3 regions of the Desulfosporosinus burensis genome follow, and region 3 is predicted to be linked to each of the others. Evidence: predicted binding sites of a transcription regulator. Region 3 holds the regulator's gene; each other region holds the start of a gene.
What was found. Region 3 encodes CtsR, which represses protease genes until heat stress. Its sites were predicted from a motif close to AAGGTCAANNAAGGTCAAAT; they were not measured.

Region 1: a site for CtsR is predicted at 2,147-2,166, ahead of clpP (ATP-dependent Clp endopeptidase proteolytic subunit ClpP). Genes of this name have one in related genera too.
Region 2: a site for CtsR is predicted at 1,489-1,508, ahead of ACYQ3Q_RS02330 (DnaJ C-terminal domain-containing protein). Genes of this name have one in related genera too.

The regions. Positions count from the first base shown of each region.
Region 1 covers NZ_BAAHYN010000005.1:54,765-58,045, forward strand. Annotated here, with positions in the region: gene ACYQ3Q_RS09715 (hypothetical protein) at 1-25, opposite strand, end outside; gene galU (UTP--glucose-1-phosphate uridylyltransferase GalU) at 304-1,188, opposite strand; gene clpP (ATP-dependent Clp endopeptidase proteolytic subunit ClpP) at 1,444-2,064, opposite strand; gene ACYQ3Q_RS09730 (hypothetical protein) at 2,656-3,066, shown strand; gene ACYQ3Q_RS09735 (ion channel) at 2,982-3,236, shown strand.
Region 2 covers NZ_BAAHYN010000001.1:427,116-430,396, reverse strand. Annotated here, with positions in the region: gene ACYQ3Q_RS02340 (DegV family protein) at 1-296, shown strand, start outside; gene ACYQ3Q_RS02335 (diacylglycerol/lipid kinase family protein) at 439-1,368, shown strand; gene ACYQ3Q_RS02330 (DnaJ C-terminal domain-containing protein) at 1,665-2,654, shown strand; gene clpB (ATP-dependent chaperone ClpB) at 2,696-3,281, shown strand, end outside.
Region 3 covers NZ_BAAHYN010000004.1:371,372-374,652, forward strand. Annotated here, with positions in the region: gene ACYQ3Q_RS09220 (ATP-dependent Clp protease ATP-binding subunit) at 1-132, opposite strand, end outside; gene ACYQ3Q_RS09225 (protein arginine kinase) at 247-1,293, opposite strand; gene ACYQ3Q_RS09230 (UvrB/UvrC motif-containing protein) at 1,283-1,798, opposite strand; gene ACYQ3Q_RS09235 (CtsR family transcriptional regulator) at 1,812-2,282, opposite strand; gene ACYQ3Q_RS09240 (hypothetical protein) at 2,477-2,779, opposite strand; gene ACYQ3Q_RS09245 (universal stress protein) at 2,985-3,281, opposite strand, start outside.

The DNA of each region.
Region 1 (3,281 bases), on a different contig from region 3:
TCCTCTTTTTGTCGATTGGTATCATTGGTCTCTTCCCTCCTTCATTCATTATTATGGTACGTTAGTATATTACCAATTATTGGGAGAAAAGGTTGTCGTTTTTGCTGTAGTGCGTAGCCCATTTTCCGTTCTCTATTTTCCTGAAAACTAATAGATAGCTCCTCATCGTTTAAATTCGCGAGGATCAGGCAGCATTATCCAGAATAATTTGCGCTTTAGGCGAATCTAACGAACAATTTGTTATGATGAAAAATTCCCTCTCATTGTTAACAGTCTTAACAATGGAGGGAATTCTTGTTTCCTTTATACAAGGTCAAATTTGCGAACCAGGGTTCGAAGGTAGTTCATAAGTTCCTCTGAAAGATCTTCTCGGCGCAGTGCATAATCAATCGTTGCTTCCACAAAACCCAATTTGTCACCGACGTCATACCGCCGACCTTCAAATTCATAAGCAAGAATTTCCTGATATCGACCAAGCTCCTTAATTCCATCGGTAAGTTGTATCTCCCCACCTTTGCCTGCTGGAAGGACACTTAAAATATTAAAAATCTCAGGATTTAGGATATATCGCCCCATAATAGCTAAGTGTGTCTTGGGAGCATCTTCCGAACGTGGTTTCTCCACCATATCCTTGGAACGATAAAGCCGATCCGCAAATTTTTCGCCGTCCACAATCCCATATTTAGAGATATCCTCGAGCGGAACCTCCTGAACCCCAACGATACTTGCTCCGTAACGTTCGTATTGATTCATCATTTGACGTAGTGCAGGCACTTCGGAGTGGATAACATCATCTCCCAAGAGAACTGCAAACGGTTCATTTCCAATGAACTTCCGAGCGCTATAGATTGCATGTCCCAAACCCAACGCCTCTTTTTGCCTGACGTAATAAATCTCCGCCAACTGAGCGATATCCTGTACCAAATCCAAGAGTTCATCTTTGGCGTTCTTTTCTAAATAGGCTTCTAATTCCATTGAGCGGTCGAAGTGGTCTTCTATAGCCCGCTTGTTCCGCCCTGTAACAATAACTATATCTTCAATTCCAGATTTAATAGCCTCTTCCACTATGTATTGAATGGTTGGTTTATCGACAATAGGCAGCATCTCTTTCGGTTGAGCCTTAGTTGCTGGCAAAAAACGGGTTCCCAGCCCGGCTGCCGGAATTACTGCTTTTCGAATTTTTCGCATCTTTTAACTCTCCTTTGTTTTATTCAATTTTTAAGTTCATTTGCCTCTTAATTATATATAACAGTAAGCCAATTAATTCGTATTGCCTCTGTAAATGTTTTCGACATAGGGGTTTAAATCCCTTCCATTTATTGAAGTAAAATGTAAAATTATTCAAAAGCGAAGGTATCTTACTACCTTCGCCGCTACCCTCAAATAAAATAAAACGCAAGAGCAATATTATCACTTTTGCGTTTTAAATATAGTAATTACTACTTATACCTTATTTTTTTCTTCAGCAGGATTGGCTTTTTCTAAGACTTGATCAACGACTCCATATTCTTTGGCTTCTTCTGCCGTCATATAATAATCCCGTTCAGTATCTTTTTCAATCTTTTCAATAGGCTGCCCAGTTCTTTCCGCGAGGATTCTATTCATCTTCGCTTTGGTCCGCAGCAATTGCCTAGCGTGAATTTCAATCTCAGTCGCTTGTCCAGAGAGACCATGTCCGCCGATTAACGGCTGATGTATCAAGACTTCCGAGTTGGGAAGCGCGACCCGTTTCCCTTTCGCACCGCTCGCCAGCAGAAAAGCACCCATACTGGCCGCCATACCGATGCAAATGGTACGGACATCTGAGCGAATGTACTGCATAGTGTCATAGATAGCCATACCAGCTGTGATCGAACCTCCAGGGCTGTTGATATAAAGATTTATATCCTTTTCGGGATCTTCTGCTTCAAGGAAGAGCATTTGTGCCACGACAAGATTGGACACATCATCATCGATCCCACCACCGAGGAAAATAATTCGGTCTTTTAATAGACGGGAGTATATATCGTAGGAGCGCTCCCCACGATTCGTTTGTTCTACTACCATTGGGACGAGATAACCCATTCACAATTCCCCCTATTCTCTTTTATTCAGATTACTTCAATTTACTTATTATATTCTTGCCGATTAACTTTATTTTAGTACAAAGGTCAGTTAAGGTCAAATGGTTTCTTGAACTTTATTAAAGAAATCTTGGCTGGCCCCCGAAGACACTGTCTTCGCACGTATTAACATTCTATCAGCATTAGCGAAGGCGGCCAGTCGAATGCAACGCCATCCAATACGCATTCAACACTAAACACGTCCTGTTTCGTCACCTTAATTACAATGCGCTGGCTATTGCTCGAAGGAGGGGATGTTCGAGATTAGAGCGTTACCATGGGTACTTATTAATGTTTCTATTAGAATTCTTTGCAGACTATTCTTCTTTAACCTAATCTTTAATGTGGAATATACTGGTATTAATCATCCACGGAAAGGTGGTCGATTTAAACGTGGAACAATCTAAGAAGCATGTTCCTCCTTATCCATCCTATTAATAAGACACTCAAACTAGACTATTAGGAACTATTATCTCCGGCACTTTTTGGGGCAGCCGGAGCGTTATTCTTAAGCCTTTTTTCAGGTGAAAAAAATGAACTTGTTCAACGAAAGTTGAACATCGAGTCTCCGGTGACGAAAGCTTCCTGTGGATGGTTTCGCCGAGCCGCTCTATCCCAAAATGAACACTTCGCGGGTCAGGGGGAGTCTACTCCCACTGAAGCAGAATACGGGGTCTCGCTCCCACTTGAAGAAGTAGGGGTCTCACGAAAGAATAACTTTAGCGAATGTTCTGGGGGTACTTTCCTTAAGTTAGCTATTGTGGGTTATTGTGCAGGTGCTGCAGTGGCTGCTTCTTTCGCAATTGGTAAAATCTTGAAGGACTCCCGCCCTCCCTATGATCATCTATTCCTTCCAATCGGGGGGCCATTGTCTCGATCATCTTACTTTTTGGCGCAAATTACCTTCTCCTCTACCGATTTTCTCCATCTAGTTTTAAAGGGGAAGTGGGAGATAATTTTTTGACTCAACTCTTCTCGTTTTTATATTTAAGTACAACATCGATTGCAACAGCGGGCTTAGGCGATATCCTGCCGAATGGTGTGACGGCGCGTGCTTTGGTCGCCATAGAGACAGCCTTTAACCTGTTTACCATGGCTACAACAATCCAGCTTCTTCTTGCTCAGAAAAATTAGTAGAATTCGTTCAGCTAAAGCTAGGCATCTAAAGAACACTTCGCA
Region 2 (3,281 bases), on a different contig from region 3:
AGCCCATTATATCCGTGAATTCAGAAGGGAAATACATTACATCAGCAAAGGTCCGTGGCAGGGATCAGTCCCTTAGGAAGTTATATGATATCTTGGTAGAAAGCACTCGAGAGGGACGCTACAACGTAGCCATCGTCCATGGCGGGGCAGAGCAGGAAGGACGTAAATTATTAGAAAACGCTCGTCAACTTCCAAACATTAAGCAACTGTTATTTAATCAGATTAGTCCAGTTATGGGCGTTCATACGGGCCCGGGGCTTGTCGGAATCATAATTTCTCCTGTACTTGAACCTTAGTCGTAAGACTGAGGTTTTTCTTAACTCTCAAATAGTTTCGTGACCTAGCATCTATCTAAAGGGAATTTCACATTTACTGTCGAATTCTTTCGAGATTATTTAAAAAATTATTAAGTGGGTCTGTCGATAAGGGAGAGTTTATATGTTAGAAAAAGAGCGCTGGTACGCCGTGGTTAATCCAAAATCAGCCAATGGGAGTACTTTGAAACAGTGGCCAGTGTATTTAAAACGACTAGAAGAAGAGGGATATTTAATACAATATGAGTACACCACGGGGCCAAAAGATGCAACTAAAATGACGCAAAGAATCTTGCTAGAGGGATATACTCATATTATAGCTGTCGGGGGAGACGGTACCATGAATGAAGTGGTTAATGGTTTTTTTACGGACGGTCAAATGATTAATCCTGATGCAGAATTAGCTCTTTTTTCTCATGGCACCGGAGGGGACTTAATACGCACACTTATGATTCCGAAGGGAATTGAGGGTTTTTTGGCAATCTTAAGTCAGAGACGCAAGCGCAAGGTCGATGTTGGAGAAGTGTTTTTCCAAAAGGATCATGGACAGCAAGAGAGCCGCTATTTTATTAACGTTGCGGATGTCGGATTAGGTGGGGAGACAGTTGCTCGTGTAAACCAACAAAGTAAATTGCTGGGTGGGAAACTTTCATTTCTAATTGGATCAGTGATAAGTATCCTTCGTTACCGGAATAAAGTTATGCGTTGTGAAATCGACGGTAAATTAATTTCCGAAGGACGACAAAACAGCATTATGGTAGCAAATGGTCGGTTTATTGGTGGGGGGATGATGATCGCACCCCAGGCAGAATTAGATGATGGGCTGTTCGATGTGGTCTGTTTTGGGGATTTTTCAACTCTAACCCTCCTTCGGCACTTGCCTAAGATATATCGTGGAGCACATCTGAAAATTCCTGGTGTAGACGTGTATCGTGGACAATCTGTTGTCATAACATCGACTGAAAAATCACTGTTAGATATTGATGGAGAGCAACCCGGATATGCACCCATCACGTTTACCCTTCATCCCAAAACCCTTTGCTTATGGGGGTAATCGAGAGCATTAAATCTCATAATTAGAACAGTTAATGGGGTAGTTATGCATAGCTTTGGGATGCGTGACTATCCCATTTAGACTGTTGTTTGTACCTATCTAAATATCAGTTCTATTTCTAAGGTCAATAATGGTCAAAAAGATCTCTGACCATTATTGACCTTAGAATGATTATCGATTATAATTTAGCTATCAAGGAAAAAATACCATTGATGAAATAGAAAATTCAAATTGCAAAAGAGTATAACAATAACCTGAAAGTGAGCCTGCGTATGCAGAGTAAATGAGGTGAAACTATGGATTTTAAGGATTATTATGTAGGTCTTGGAGTATCTCCTGATGCCGATGAAAAAACAATTAAGAAAGCCTATCAGAAATTAGCTAAAAAATACCACCCAGATGTTAATCCAGGAGATAAAGTGGCTGAAGAAAAGTTTAAAGAGGCTACAGAAGCTTATCAAGCGATTAGCGATCCAGAGAAACGACGCAAATATGATGAACTCCGGCAGGATTATCAACACTGGCAGAAACGTGGAGGACGAGGAGATTACAACTGGGATCGTTGGCAGACGAATCCCGGCAGAGGGGGTAGCGGGAGTCAAGGCCACACCATGTCCCCAGAAGATTTTGCAGAAATGTTCGGTGGCGCTGGAAGAACGGGTGGCTTTGGTGGTTTTGGAGGGGAAGGATACTCTGATTTCTTCTCTACCCTGTTTGGAGGGGGCGGTGGGCAAGGCCGTGGCTTTAGCGGCGGCTCTACAGTAGGGCGTGCTCGTGCCGGTCAGGACACAGAAGTTGAAGTCCAAGTGAGCCTCGAAGAGACGTTTAATGGAACGACACGTCTCATCCGTACTGGGGAAAAACAAATCGAAGCCAAAATTCCGAAAGGGGTTCGCACTGGTTCAAAGGTGCGACTCACTGGTCAAGGCGGCCCTGGGATTGCGGGTGGACCAGGTGGGAATCTCTATTTAAATATTACTGTAAGTCCTCATACTCACTTTGTCCGTGAAGGAGATGATTTAAGGGCCAAGCAGCCTCTTGATTTCTATCAGGCGATCTTTGGCGGTGAAGTTAGTGTCCGAACGTTTGATGGAGAAGTTCTTCTCAAGATCCCTCCACGCTCTCAGAGCGGCAAAAAATTCCGCTTGAAGGGAAAAGGAATGCCAAATATTGAGCGTCCTGATCAACGAGGAGATCTCTTTATCGAACTTTCCATTATTCTACCAGATGACTTGAGTGAGCAGGAACTAGCGACCCTTCAAGAGTTAGCAAATAATAGAGGATGAGTTTTAACCTAAACTACAAACCTAATAAGGAGTGAGCAATTATGTCTTTTGATACCAATCGACTTACCCAGAAATCCCAGGAAGCAATCGCAGAAGCCCAATCTATGGCGGAACGCAATGCCAATAGCCTAATAGAGCCAGAACATTTAATGCTCACCCTTTTAGAGCAGGTAGAGGGTGTTACTTCTCAAGTTTTGACAAAACTAGACATCGCGACGGGTGTACTGATCTCAACAATCCGTCAAGAGATTAATCGATTTCCGCGCATCAGCGGTGGAAACGTGCAAATTAGTATTTCCCCACGCTTGCGCACAGTCTTGGTGGCTGCTCATGATGAGATGGCGACCTTTGGAGATGAATATGTCAGCACAGAACATTTACTTTTGGCCATCTTGACAAAGGCTGGAGGACCTGTCGAAAAAATCCTTAAGCAAGCAGGACTGACTCGAGAGAAATTACTGCAAGCTTTGCGAGAAATCAGAGGTACTCAGCGCGTTACCAGTCCTAATCCTGAAGGCACTTATGCAGCGCTAGAACAATATGGGCTTAACTTAGTAAATCTTGCTCGTCGCGGTCGTCTAGACCCAGTCATAGGCCGTGATGAGGAGATACGTCGAGTTATCCAAA
Region 3 (3,281 bases):
AATCCCTTCCCCTTCTTGAATCAGTCCCAGTAAAATGTGTTCGGTTCCTACTACCTGATGTCCCATCCGTTTAGCTTCACTATGGGCAATCGCTATAACTTTCTGAGCACGTTCTGTATAACGTCCTTTCATTATTCCTTCATCCTTCCTTTAATCGATGCTCGAGGTTCGAACTTGATTGAAAGCGAAGCTTTCATACGTGCTTCGCGCCGTGAGTATCGTGCCTCGTGCTTCGTACATCGCGTATCATGCCTCACTAACAGTAGTCCGCGCTCTTATCAGACGGGCCCGTTCCTCGTCCCGCTGGCTGGGGTCAAGTTCTCGGTCTAGGATATATTGCAAACATCCTGGCCGGGTATCAATCATTAACGTAGCAAAGCAATCCTTGATTTTGGGTAATAAGCCCATATCCGTCCCAAGTCGGTCATGCGACAAGAGATGCATTGCATCTTCAGACGAAAGTAGCCGAGCGTTTTGTAAGGTTCCTCGAGCCCTCCATACCTTATCCTCTAGGAACATAGGCATTTGCTTGCGGAGTAATTCTCGTGCCTGGAGTTCATGCTCTACGATTTGTCGAGTCACGGCGTCCAAATGAGATAAGATATCCTCTTCACTTTTTCCAAGCGTTATCTGATTAGACACTTGGAACATGTGTCCAAAAGCTTGAGAGCCTTCTCCGTAAAGTCCTCGCACAGCGAGCCCTAAGCGTGTCACTGCTCCAAGAACTTGTTGAACCTGCTTCGTTATCACTAAGCCCGGCAGATGAACCATGACCGATGCCCTCAGTCCCGTGCCCACATTCGTTGGACAAGCGGTGAGATAGCCATGGCTTTCGCGGTAGGCAAAATCCAGTTTTTCTTCCAGAAGATCATCTAAAGCCGTTGCTAAGCGGTGTGTCTCTTGTAATTGATTACCCGGCAAAAGAACTTGGATCCTAAGGTGATCCTCTTCATTAACCATAACCGCATATCGATGGTCAGGAGCCAACGCCACTCCGCGCGCTCCAGTTGATCCTCCTAAACTTGGACTGATTAGATGTTTTTCGATAAGCACTTGATGTTCTATGCTGCTTAACTCTGTTAAGGATATATACACCAATGGCTCAATATTCCCGGCGGAAAGTACCTCCGTGAAGGTTTTTTCAACCTGTGTAGCACCTTCTGAACTATTAACATGGGGGAAGGGAAACTCTTCGAGGTTGCGCGCTAATCTCACCCGGCTACTAATCACAACCGGAGAATTTGGCTCGCTCATCCAGGCACTGCTCTGTAAGAGTAACTCCTTACGAATCATTGGTTTCCCCTCCTTTCGCTTGTTCAATCTGACGAATCTGATCCCTTACTAAGGCTGCCTCCTCAAACGCTTCTTGTTGGATTAAGGTTTGTAGCGTCTCTTTCAGGGTTCTGAGTTCCATACGATTTTTGATAGCAACCCCACGTCTTGCCGGAATTTTCCCGACGTTCTGGCCGCCACCATGCACACGACGAAGTAACGGTTCGAGCTGATCTTCAAAGGTTTCATAACACTTACTGCATCCCAGCTTCCCTGCTTGAGTTATTTGGGTAAAGCTAAGACCACATTTGGCACAGGTCCTCTCCGAAGGCTGTTCAATTGACGTTGGATTAAACCCAAAAAGGGCCTGCAAAAACTCGGGTACAATCGCTGGATGGAAAACAAAACTTACTTCTTGGTTTTTCTTAGCACATGATTCACAAAGGTATACCTCACGAGTTTGTTCATTTTCGGTAATGGATAAACGCATAACCGCTTCTTGCTGTTGACAATGTTGACAAAGCATGTCAACCCCCCCTTTATACCAAATCATCCCTACTTAACGTTGTCAAAATGTTCTTCATTAGACGCGCTCGTAACATATCCCAATCTCTGAACTCTCCACTTAAATCATTACCAGATACAATACTCTTAATCATCGCCGCTTCCCGAGTCGTGACAAGTTCCTCATCTAAAAGACGATCTACCAAGGCGCTTGAACGCTCACGTGAAAGCTGCTCTCCAATTAATTGTCTCATTACTTGTTGGTACTCCCCTTCGAGGCCTAACCCTAAACGAATAATTCGAAGATACCCTCCACCCCCCCGGCGACTTTCAACCAAGTATCCCCGTTCGACTGTGAAACGAGTATCTAGTACATAGTTGATTTGAGATGGAACACAGGCGAACTCACCCGCAAGCTCGCTACGCTGCAAAACGATATACCCCTCTGAGGTTTTTTCTAATACTCGTTTCAGATATTCCTCAATGCGATCCGCAAGGTTTCCCATTGTAATGTACTCCTTATAACAATATATTTCTAAGATATCCCACACATACTGTTTATTGACCTTTCCTGACCTTCTATCTATATGATACCCATTTTTCGAGATTTTGCAAAGGATTTTTAGAAAAAAAATAGTTTGGAAAGGGTTAAGTCTAGCAGACTTAACCCTTTCCAAACTAATAGTGATCCATTTTAAACCTAATTCGAAAATAAGACAAAGTAAAACCAAGAGGATAATGTTAAGAGACCAACACTACCCAGTAACCAAATAACTGGTTTTCCTTCCAGCGGTTTTGAGTAGACTTCTTGCTCTATTGATTGATTGATCGCTATTTGATCGGTTTGTCTGGAGACTGATCTTTTTTCAGGAATAGCTTCCCCTAACTTACGTATCCCCGTTTTGGATGAGGTAACACGGGGTGCTACGTCGTTCCATTGTAATGAACCCCGCAGCATCTGTTGAAGTTCTTTAGGACTCAACCAAACATTATCTTCTTTCATGAAACGGTCTGCCTCCACGTCGCTAATAAACAACTTCTTACTGTGCTATTCGCGACCTAAGAAAAAATCCCTGCCACGAAGACAGGGACGTTTGTCCTAAAATATCTGCATAATTGCTATAAATTTGCTATAAATCCTACTTGCGCGTCGAGCATATTCGCTCTCGCGACTTATTACCCCTAAATTCAATCTGTAACGATTCTTCTTACTTAATAATTAGTACTGGACAGCTTGCCCGTTGCAACACCCGTTGACTTACACTGCCAAGGACCGAGCCAGTTATTGCGCCGTAGCCATGACTTCCCATAACTACTAAGTCAATGCTTTCCTGCTTGATCTGATCTAGGATAACGGTTACTGGATGACCTGCTTCTACTCGTTTGTTAATGACAATCTGCCCCTGATCAACCCCCGAAAGGGTTGCATCTAAAGCAAGTTCTCCGTTTTGATCAAGTTGTTCTTGCGTCACCGTGATTCCATAAGAAATGGTATACCCCCAATA